One region of the Halobacillus sp. BAB-2008 genome, then DNA from elsewhere that is predicted to be linked to it. Evidence: riboswitches for the same ligand, from Rfam matches in the RefSeq annotation. Region 1 holds a riboswitch; each other region holds the start of a gene.
The links. Region 1 has a riboswitch for thiamine pyrophosphate ahead of tenA (thiaminase II). Riboswitches for the same ligand answer to the same signal wherever they lie in the genome.
Positions count from the first base shown of each region.

Region 2: it holds a riboswitch for thiamine pyrophosphate, as region 1 does, so the genes downstream of both, thiT (energy-coupled thiamine transporter ThiT) here and tenA (thiaminase II) in region 1, are expected to answer to the same signal.
Region 3: it holds a riboswitch for thiamine pyrophosphate, as region 1 does, so the genes downstream of both, D479_RS17690 (YkoF family thiamine/hydroxymethylpyrimidine-binding protein) here and tenA (thiaminase II) in region 1, are expected to answer to the same signal.
Region 4: it holds a riboswitch for thiamine pyrophosphate, as region 1 does, so the genes downstream of both, D479_RS20010 (thiamine phosphate synthase) here and tenA (thiaminase II) in region 1, are expected to answer to the same signal.

Region 1 covers NZ_ANPF01000045.1:2,513-4,710, reverse strand. The annotation lists gene thiD (bifunctional hydroxymethylpyrimidine kinase/phosphomethylpyrimidine kinase) at 1-260, opposite strand, end outside; gene tenA (thiaminase II) at 257-943, opposite strand; TPP riboswitch at 986-1,089, opposite strand; gene thiW (energy coupling factor transporter S component ThiW) at 1,095-1,583, opposite strand; TPP riboswitch at 1,670-1,780, opposite strand; gene D479_RS10650 (DUF3221 domain-containing protein) at 1,880-2,198, shown strand, end outside.
Region 2 covers NZ_ANPF01000051.1:59,484-61,681, reverse strand. The annotation lists gene D479_RS12140 (phospholipase D family protein) at 1-210, opposite strand, end outside; gene thiT (energy-coupled thiamine transporter ThiT) at 386-955, opposite strand; TPP riboswitch at 1,045-1,144, opposite strand; gene D479_RS12130 (alpha/beta fold hydrolase) at 1,228-1,965, opposite strand; gene D479_RS12125 (SDR family oxidoreductase) at 1,919-2,198, opposite strand, start outside.
Region 3 covers NZ_ANPF01000087.1:36,986-39,183, reverse strand. The annotation lists gene D479_RS17700 (GNAT family N-acetyltransferase) at 1-249, opposite strand, end outside; gene D479_RS20020 (PH domain-containing protein) at 269-700, opposite strand; TPP riboswitch at 839-938, shown strand; gene D479_RS17690 (YkoF family thiamine/hydroxymethylpyrimidine-binding protein) at 1,033-1,632, shown strand; gene D479_RS17685 (ECF transporter S component) at 1,629-2,198, shown strand, end outside.
Region 4 covers NZ_ANPF01000080.1:48,555-50,752, forward strand. The annotation lists gene D479_RS16740 (LLM class flavin-dependent oxidoreductase) at 1-515, opposite strand, end outside; gene D479_RS20830 (hypothetical protein) at 683-844, shown strand; TPP riboswitch at 924-1,033, shown strand; gene D479_RS20010 (thiamine phosphate synthase) at 1,123-1,698, shown strand; gene thiO (glycine oxidase ThiO) at 1,695-2,198, shown strand, end outside.

The sequences.
Region 1 (2,198 bases):
ATATCGATAGTTGCCACCATACCCGTTTTCAGTGCATCGATCGGCATATCGTCTGATACTGCATAGAGCTGCTGCTTCAGCATCGTGACCGGAAGATGATGAACCGCAGATACGCCGGTCGTATTCTGAGCGACTACCGAAGTGACGACGCTCATCCCATAACTTTGAAGCTCTTGAAACGTCTTTAAATCCGCCTGGATACCCGCACCGCCGCTTGGATCCGTTCCGGCGATGGTAAGAGCACACTTCACTCGGTTCATCGGTAAACCCCCTCAGCTACGGGCCATTCCTCGACGGTATAGGCCATTTCCCAGAAGGATAATTCCAGCTGGCAGCTCTTTCGGAAAGCTTCACGCATCTTATTCTTCTCCTCGTCTGAAGCTTGCTCTGCATAGGCATCAAGCTTCTCACAAAGCTGTCCTGTCAATCCGCCTATTTCTTCCTCTGCATAGAAATCGATCCAATCAAAGAACGGATGATTTTCGTCCGGTTGATAGGCTTTCGTTAGTTCTTTACCGATTTCGAGATATGTCCAGGGGCATGGAAGTAAGGCGGCAATAATTTCTCCAATACTGCCCATATGCGCATGGTAGAGCATATGTTTAATATAGTGGTCCGCTGTCGGTGGCAGCGGGTAACCCTGCAGTTCCTCATATTCTTTACCGATATATCGGCACAGGTTGTTATGGGGATGCACTTCACTGTGGAGCACAAAGTTGATCTGGTCATTGAAGAGCTCAATATCTTCTCTTTTTGGTGATTTGGAAACAGCAATGCCGTACACATGCATAAATGCATTCAAATATTCAAAGTCCGCTTTCACATAATGAGCGACAGCTTCTTTCGGAAGTTCTCCTTTTCCGAGACCTTCAACAAATGGATGGTGAAAAATAGCTTCAAACACGTCCTGATTTTCTTTTCTTAATTGAGTGGAGAATGACATAGTGGTGCCTCCCTGGGTTATTCGGAAGCTACTAGAGGATTGCAGAGGTCCAGACTACTTCCCTACGCTGGTACGAACCAGATCAGGTGTTGAGGGACAAAGGATAATCCTTATCTCAGCGATAATTCGCGCCCCTAGCAGTTTCCGTGTATTATGGTTGTAATAGAAGTTGTTCTGCTTTGATACGTGACAGCACAAACCAGCCGATGGCAGCTCCTGACAGACTGCTGATGAAGAAAGAAGGAACAAAGGCAAACGCTCCGGCCGCACTGCCCATGACGAATCCAGCCAGTGGAACGGCGAGTAATGCTCCAATGATTCCAGTTCCAATCACCTCGCCGACTACAGCTGCCCCTTTCCGTTTGTATATCCGATAAAACAAACCAGCAAATAATGCTCCGACCATTCCACCAGGAAAAGCCAACAGTGTTCCTAGCCCTAAAAGAAATCGCAGCAGGCCGATGCAGAAAGCAATGGCAGCAGCAGGCAGCGGTCCAAGCATCACAGCAGCCATGACATTTACCGCATGTTGGACAGGATATGCCTTCGCGATGCCTGCCGGAAACCAGAGCAGCTGTGCTCCGAATGTTCCAATGGCAACAAACAGTGCCATAATAGTCAATAAACGTGTACGGTTCAATACATTCCCCCCTTCCATAGGAAAATAAAAAAGCCAGGTCCTGGAGAGGACCTGACTCGGATCATAGACAGTCGATGAATAACTATTCGTTCGTCTGACTACTTCCCTCCGCTGGTATTAACCAGATCAGGTTCATAAGAGTCGAAAAGCTTTACGCTTTCCTCTCAGCCTGTAACAAGGCCCCCCTAGTAGTTGAATCGTACTATTTGCTTGGTTGAATCTTATGATAACAAAGTTCGTATCTTCTGTCATGTGCAATATTCTGAATAATATCTGTATTAGAGAGGAGAATGACAATGAGAAACATCTGGACAATGATGGGGGCCGCTTGTTTGATTCTTTTGGCGGGGTGCAGTTCTGCACCAGCCGGCTCGGATTATGAGGAAACGGAAGCAGAGGCGCCTCCGGAGCAAGCAGAAATCAGCGGTTATGTGATGGAACAGGAAGGATCCAGTATCCTTGTCGTCACTCCAACTACAGAGTCAGAAGACAAAGGGCGGGCGATGTGGGTGTCTGAAGCTCCGGACAACGAATGGACAGGTAAGTATGTAGATGTTTGGACAGACGGCCCCATTAAAGAAAGTTTTCCAGAACAAGCACCTGCCGATAAGGTTT
Region 2 (2,198 bases), on a different contig from region 1:
CTCCGCGTCGTGAACCGTATTACCTTCTTCATCTTCATACGTGAGATCCCGAAAAAACTCCACGCCCGATAGTTCGTGCACGTCCCCTTCATAGGAGATGCCCTCAGGAAGCTTCTTCCACGATGTATGATAAGCGATCATGAAAACGAGTACGATAAATATAAGAATGACAATCAACCAAAACCGCTTCTTTCTAAAAAGCTTCTTCATTTCCAGCCCTCCTTTTATGTAACCAGTGCAATGGTATATACACTTCTACAGGAAGCATGAAACCCATATGCTATAAAATAGGGTCTCCCTCCCTATAAAAAATAGAAAAGCATCGTGCCGGAGCACGATGCTTTTAGTGGTTAAGGATTCCTAGGAGCGGGATGGGAACCTTGTATTATTCTTGTGTGAGCAGCTTCGGACGCTGCAGAAAAAGAATGATGAGGACGATACTGCTCAATACGAATGCAGGCAGCATATACCCCCCGTTATAGACGAGCGAATACAGCCAGACCGGCTGTCCTTCCGGCGCGAACTCCCCGTAAAAGACGATCCCTGCGAGAAAATGTCCGAAGAAACGCAGGAGACTCCCGACAAAGCAGCCGACAATGATCCAGCCGACGATCGCTTTTTTGTTTTGTTTCCGTACCGCGTTCCATACCGGCTTTGCCGCGACACCTGCAAGTCCGATGACACCGAAAGCTACGAAGTAATCAAGAAACGTCTGAAGAGGTGTCATGATGTAAGCACCGGTTAAGATTTGATAGGCCCCGAGCAGCAGCCCGGTGGCGACTCCGCCTTTGATTCCCCAACGGAAAGCGATGATGAAGACAGGAACCATCGCGAGCGACACAGAACCACCCTGTGCCCACAATTTGAATGAAAGAAATGGAATGATGTCCAAAAGCAGTGCCAAAGCAGAGAATATAGCTACTTCGACAAGAAATAATACACGACGATTTCTCATCGTTATCTACCCCCAATAATTGAAGACAAAAAAAGCAATGCCAAAAAGGGAAGCTTCCTGATGGAGGAGTCCCTTGTTGAGCATTGCACCATCAAAAAAGCCGCCATCCCTGCGCCAGTGCTAACTGACAGGTTCGAAGGGTCTGGACACAGCGTCCACTCTCAGCCGGAGGCTCCCCTTGAAGGCTTTATACCGTTTACTTTTCTTGATTTGTCTTCTATTATAGTCGAAACCACCCGAAATTACAAAGGCCTTTTATTTCCCGGGGAATGCTATTTCGTATTTGTGTACGTCTGGAAAAACTCCAGACTGCGCTCGATGATCAAGTCTTTATCATGGTCGAGCGTTGCGACGTGATAGCTGTCATCCAAATGAATAATTTCTTTATGCTCGGAAAAAACCGTTTCAAAGATCACCTCGGAATTGTTCGGGGGCACGACATGATCCTCCCTTGAAACGAAAACGACGATCGGACAATGAATGCTGCTTAATAGATCCCTGGTCTTCCCCATGAGCATCGACAGCTCTTTAATCGATTTTACCGGTGTCCGATCATAGCCGAGCTCGTCACTTTCCGGATCTTTAATATCCGATCCAATCGCTTCAAGAAAGCGCTCCTCTGTGCTCGAGCTGTTCTCAAGCACCGGGATATCGATTGCTGCATTGATCGGGATGACGCCGGCGACCTTCTTCTTCCCTGCCACATATAAAGCAAGCGTCCCTCCCATCGACAAGCCGACGACGAAGATTTTTTCACAACGCGCTTCCAGCCAGTCAAAGGCTTCCATGACCGATTGAATCCAGTCTTCATGACTCGTGGACTCCATGTCCTCCGGCGTGGTCCCGTGCCCCTTCAGTCTCGGACAGACGACGGTATACCCGGCGCGGCCATATGCTTCAGCCAGCGGCCTCATACTTTGCGTCGTTCCTGTAAATCCATGGGATACCAGGATCCCTACCTCATTACCCTCGAACCGTATCTCTTCTGCCCCACTCATCACTGCGGTCATTTCGTTTCCTCCTGTTCGTTTTCCCTTTTCCTAAAACCGTCGTCAGCACTGCTTTCTCCAATATTCTCCAAGGCATGACCCGTTTCAGAAATACGTTGAACTTCACTTTCGCTCCGATTGGAAAGCGCAGCTTCCGTATTCTGTCCTGCTCGATCAACTCGGTCATCAATGCAGCTACATCCGACGGATTTTCGCGGCTGTCTCCATTCAACGCATTCCATAGTCCTTTTATG
Region 3 (2,198 bases), on a different contig from region 1:
AATCAGAAGAGAACCTATCCCTCTTCCTTCCCTCAAGCTGTCCAGAGATACGATTTCCACTTCCTCCTCACTCTCCACGTATGTGATGAGACCGATAATTTCTCTTTTTTCCCCCACATATGTGAACCCATCTAACTTCCTGCAATCGTAGATCCCGCTTGATACGATCATATATGGACTGTCCCAGTTATCCTTAAAAAAGGAATCCCACTTTCCCTTAGCTGTCTCCTGTTTTTTGTATATATTCATGAAAGTGCTCCGTACTTTCTCATCTACTCCCAATCTCCTTCAGAAACAGCGATTTATTTTTCGGGGATACTTTAATGGACTCCGCTGTTCCATAGTGAATTTCCAGGCGGTCAAAGGAAAGGGCAGGTGCCTGAAGTATATCTTTCACTTCCTCCACTCTCCTGATTTGGTCAAGCGGTACACGCTTCCGGAAAGGACCGTAGACGATTTTCAACTCCTCGTGATCGATGATATATCGTGTCCCAAAATATATCCAGCCGACGAGCGCACTTATAACAACTGCAAAGATCACCTTGGCAATGTAAGAATTCGAAAGGCCGGGAATCATAAATACCCCCCACTCCAGGCCGCCTATCGCATCAATAAGTACCACTCCCATTACCAGAACCAAGAAGACGGATAACCACTTGCTTTTCTTTGACGTGAATCGAAGGGATTGCTGATTGCTCATACCATCTCTCCTTTATGGAAATTTTATACTACTACATTCTACGACCGGACCCCTGCATACGTTTCAAGAAAAACAACCATTTACAAAAATTAAAATATTCGCTAAGATGAAGGCATCCAAGACAACTGCATAACGTGGAACTTGCACTGGGGGAGCTGCATTTGCGGCTGAGAGGTTTATCCGACCCTTAGCACCCGAACTAGATAATACTAGCGTGGGGAAGTGCAGCCTGACTCTCGCGATCAGACTTCTTTTTTGGCTTTTCTTTTCGATTGTTGGACTGCATTCCCATGGAATGCAGTTTTTTTGTGTTTAAAAAAGGAGGAAATTAAATGACTCAAGTATGTGGAAATTCAAAAATTGCCGGCTGCTCTTTTTCTGTCCATCCTATGTGTAATGACTTTCAGGATATGATCATGACAAGCCTTCAACAGACCGACACATCCAAAGTATGGATGAAAACGGATCATGTTACGACGACGGTTCGCGGACGCTTGGAACACGTCTTTGACGTAGCCAAAGCCGTCTTTCACCATACCGCCGTCACAGGGGTTCATGCCGCATTTCAGGGGACGTTTTCCATCGGCTGCCCGGGCGATTCTACTGGTGATGTGTACCTGGATGAAACATCTAACGTGATGAACAGGAATACAGCAGCTGTCAAACAGGCGGTGGCAGCTAAGTTTTCTCTATACCCTTTAGGTGGAGGTAAGTATATGGAAACGATTTACGAAAAGATTGAAAGGATGAGAGAACAAGGCATTTCTGTAACACCTGCCCACTATTCTACCAGGCTGGAGGGGGATATCCACGACATCTTTCACGGTTTGGAAAACGTGTTTAAGGAAACAGAAGCCGGTGGATCCTCCCACACCGTGATGACTGTGAGCATTTCTGCAAACAGCCCATCTAAAAAGGAGGAGGAGGAATGAAGAACTGGAAATTAAAAGAAATCGTCGTCATGTCTGTACTTGCCGTCGTATTCGCTGTTGTTTACTTAGCTTTTCTACCTGTAGGCAAAGTTCTGTCCGGATTAATGGGTCCGATTGGATATGACTTCATATATGGAATATGGTTCATTGTCTCCATTATCGCCGCCTACATACTAAGGAAACCAGGCGCTGCATTCTTATCGGAAACCATTGCCGCCACTGTGGAAATGCTGCTCGGGAATGCGTCCGGACCGATGCTCATTTTGACAGGCGTCATTCAAGGACTTGGGGCAGAGACCGCCTTCGCCATCACCCGTTATAAGAGTTACCAACTCCTTACACTTATGCTCTCCGGTATGATGGCTGCCGTGTTCAGCTTTTTCTGGGAATATTTCCGCCTGGGGTACAGCGCCTTAAGTACGGATTACGTAGCAGCTATGTTCATCATTAGACTTCTAAGTGGAGCTCTCATCTCCGGGCTGGCAGGAAAAGCAATTGCCGATGCCCTTGCCAAAACAGGAGTGCTGTCAGGATTTGCTCTGGGTAAAGAACGTCGTAGGAAGCGG
Region 4 (2,198 bases), on a different contig from region 1:
GACCCGAGCAGCCAGATCGGCACGTCTGTTCCTTCTCCTGGGTAGGCATGGACCGGGTTATCCCCCCGGAAGTATCCCCTAAGTTCGTCTACCTGCTGTGGAAATTCATTTGGATCACTCTCCAAATGCCTGCGCATTGCTCTTGCCGTCATTTGATCCGTACCCGGAGCACGGCCAAGTCCAAGGTCGACTCGTCCCGGAAATAGTGTTTCCAGCGTTCCGAACTGCTCGGCGATAATCAGTGGTGCATGGTTTGGAAGCATCACACCCCCGGAACCAACGCGGATCTCAGACGTATGGTGAAGGACGTGACTGACAGCGAGAGCCGTAGCAGAACTTGCGATGGCGGGCATGTTATGATGTTCTGCCATCCAGTATCGGTTGTAACCGAGCTTTTCTGCGTGTTGGGCTAAGCTTATCGTATCTTCAAAAGCCTGTTTCGTAGACCTGCCTTCTTTTACACTGACAAGGTCAAGAACGGATATTTTTGTATCGGAAAAAGATGTATTCGTCATATCGTTTACCTTCTTTCTTTAGGAAAATCCTATAGCATATCTTAACAAGATTATTTCGTGTTTCAAAATGTTTTGTTTCTCTATTATTTACGGGACTAAAATACTGGTATATTATAACTAGATATGGGTGTTTTTTAAGACAGAGAAGATAAGGGGGACGAAGCATAATGAAAAATTTTTTGAACCGGTGGCTTGGCAGGAAACGTTGTGTGATATGTGGACGTAAACCAGTGGATCCATCGCGGTATTACAATGATGAAGGCAGGGCTGTCGTCGTTTGCCGGACGTGCGTTACCTATGCAGAACGGAGAGCATTCAGGAAAAGATGACGGAGTACCTTGCAAAAATATGGTAGACGGAATTTTCAATGTATTGTAGGATGAACACATGCATTACAAAATCAATAAGCACATGCACTAGGGGTGCCTTTAAGAAAAGGCTGAGATCGAAGTGATACTTCGGGACTCTTTGAACCTGAACTGGCTCAAACCAGCGGAGGAAAGTGGCGGCTATATCAAAACAATCACGCTGCACTCACGTGTACGTATGTTCAAGTATGCCACTTTCCTTCTGGAAAGTGGCATTTTTTATTGGGGGGAACAAAGCTATGAAACTTTTAGCCGTTACAAAAGACGAGATGGATCCCGTCACCTTGAAGAGTATAATTCCAGCCATTGATCCGTATGTCGACACTGTCATTTACCGAGATAACTCAAAGTCTTTGGTGGATTATGAAGCTGCATTTAGAGACTTGATGGATGTCTCTGATAAGTGGACGGTTCACAAGCATAGTGGAATTGCAGATCGTACGGATCGAAGCGTCCATTATCCAGAGAGGTGTATGGATGATCTTAAGGTAGGAACAGGGAAGGTTAGAGGGGTTTCCGTTCACAGTTTGGAATCAGGCAGAACAGCACAGAGGGCAGGCGCGGACTATGTTCTCTTCGGTCATATATTTCAGTCGGACAGTAAGCGGAACGCGCCACCCAGGGGGATAAGCTCGTTGATGGAGCTTACCGGAGGGTTGGCTATTCCTGTTTTCGCTATCGGAGGGATTCAGCCACAGCATATATCTCTGTTGCGGAAGGCAGGAGCAGCAGGCGTGGCTGTGCAGTCGGGTATTTTCGGCGCGGAGGATCCAATTTCGGCAGCAGAAAATTATCGGGAGGCGATTCTTTCATGAAGAACCATTGGGATACGGTAATCGTTGGTGGAGGCATCATCGGTCATTCTATTTCTTATCACCTTAGTAAGGCAGGGGCCGATGTGTGTGTGCTGGATAAAGGTACAGGTGGCAGACGAGCGACAGGGGCTGCTGCAGGGATGCTGGGGGTCCACACGGAAAACCGGACGCCGGGACTGTACCATGAATTTTGTGTCAAGAGCAGAGATATGTATAACGAATTGCAAACAGAATTGTACCAGTGTTCCGGAATCGACATTCAGCTGACTACAAACGGTATGCTCCAAATCGCTTTGGATGAGAGGGAGGCGAAAGAACTGCAGGAGAAGCAGCAATCTTTTCCCTCTCTCTCCTGGCTGGACGATCGAGAGATGAAAATCCGTCATCCGTGGGTTAAGTCCTCCGGGGCTTTATGGATTCGGGAGGACGGCAACGTAAAACCGGAAAAAGTGGCTGAAGCGTTCAAGCGAGGCGCACGGTCATTCGGAAGCACCGTTAAG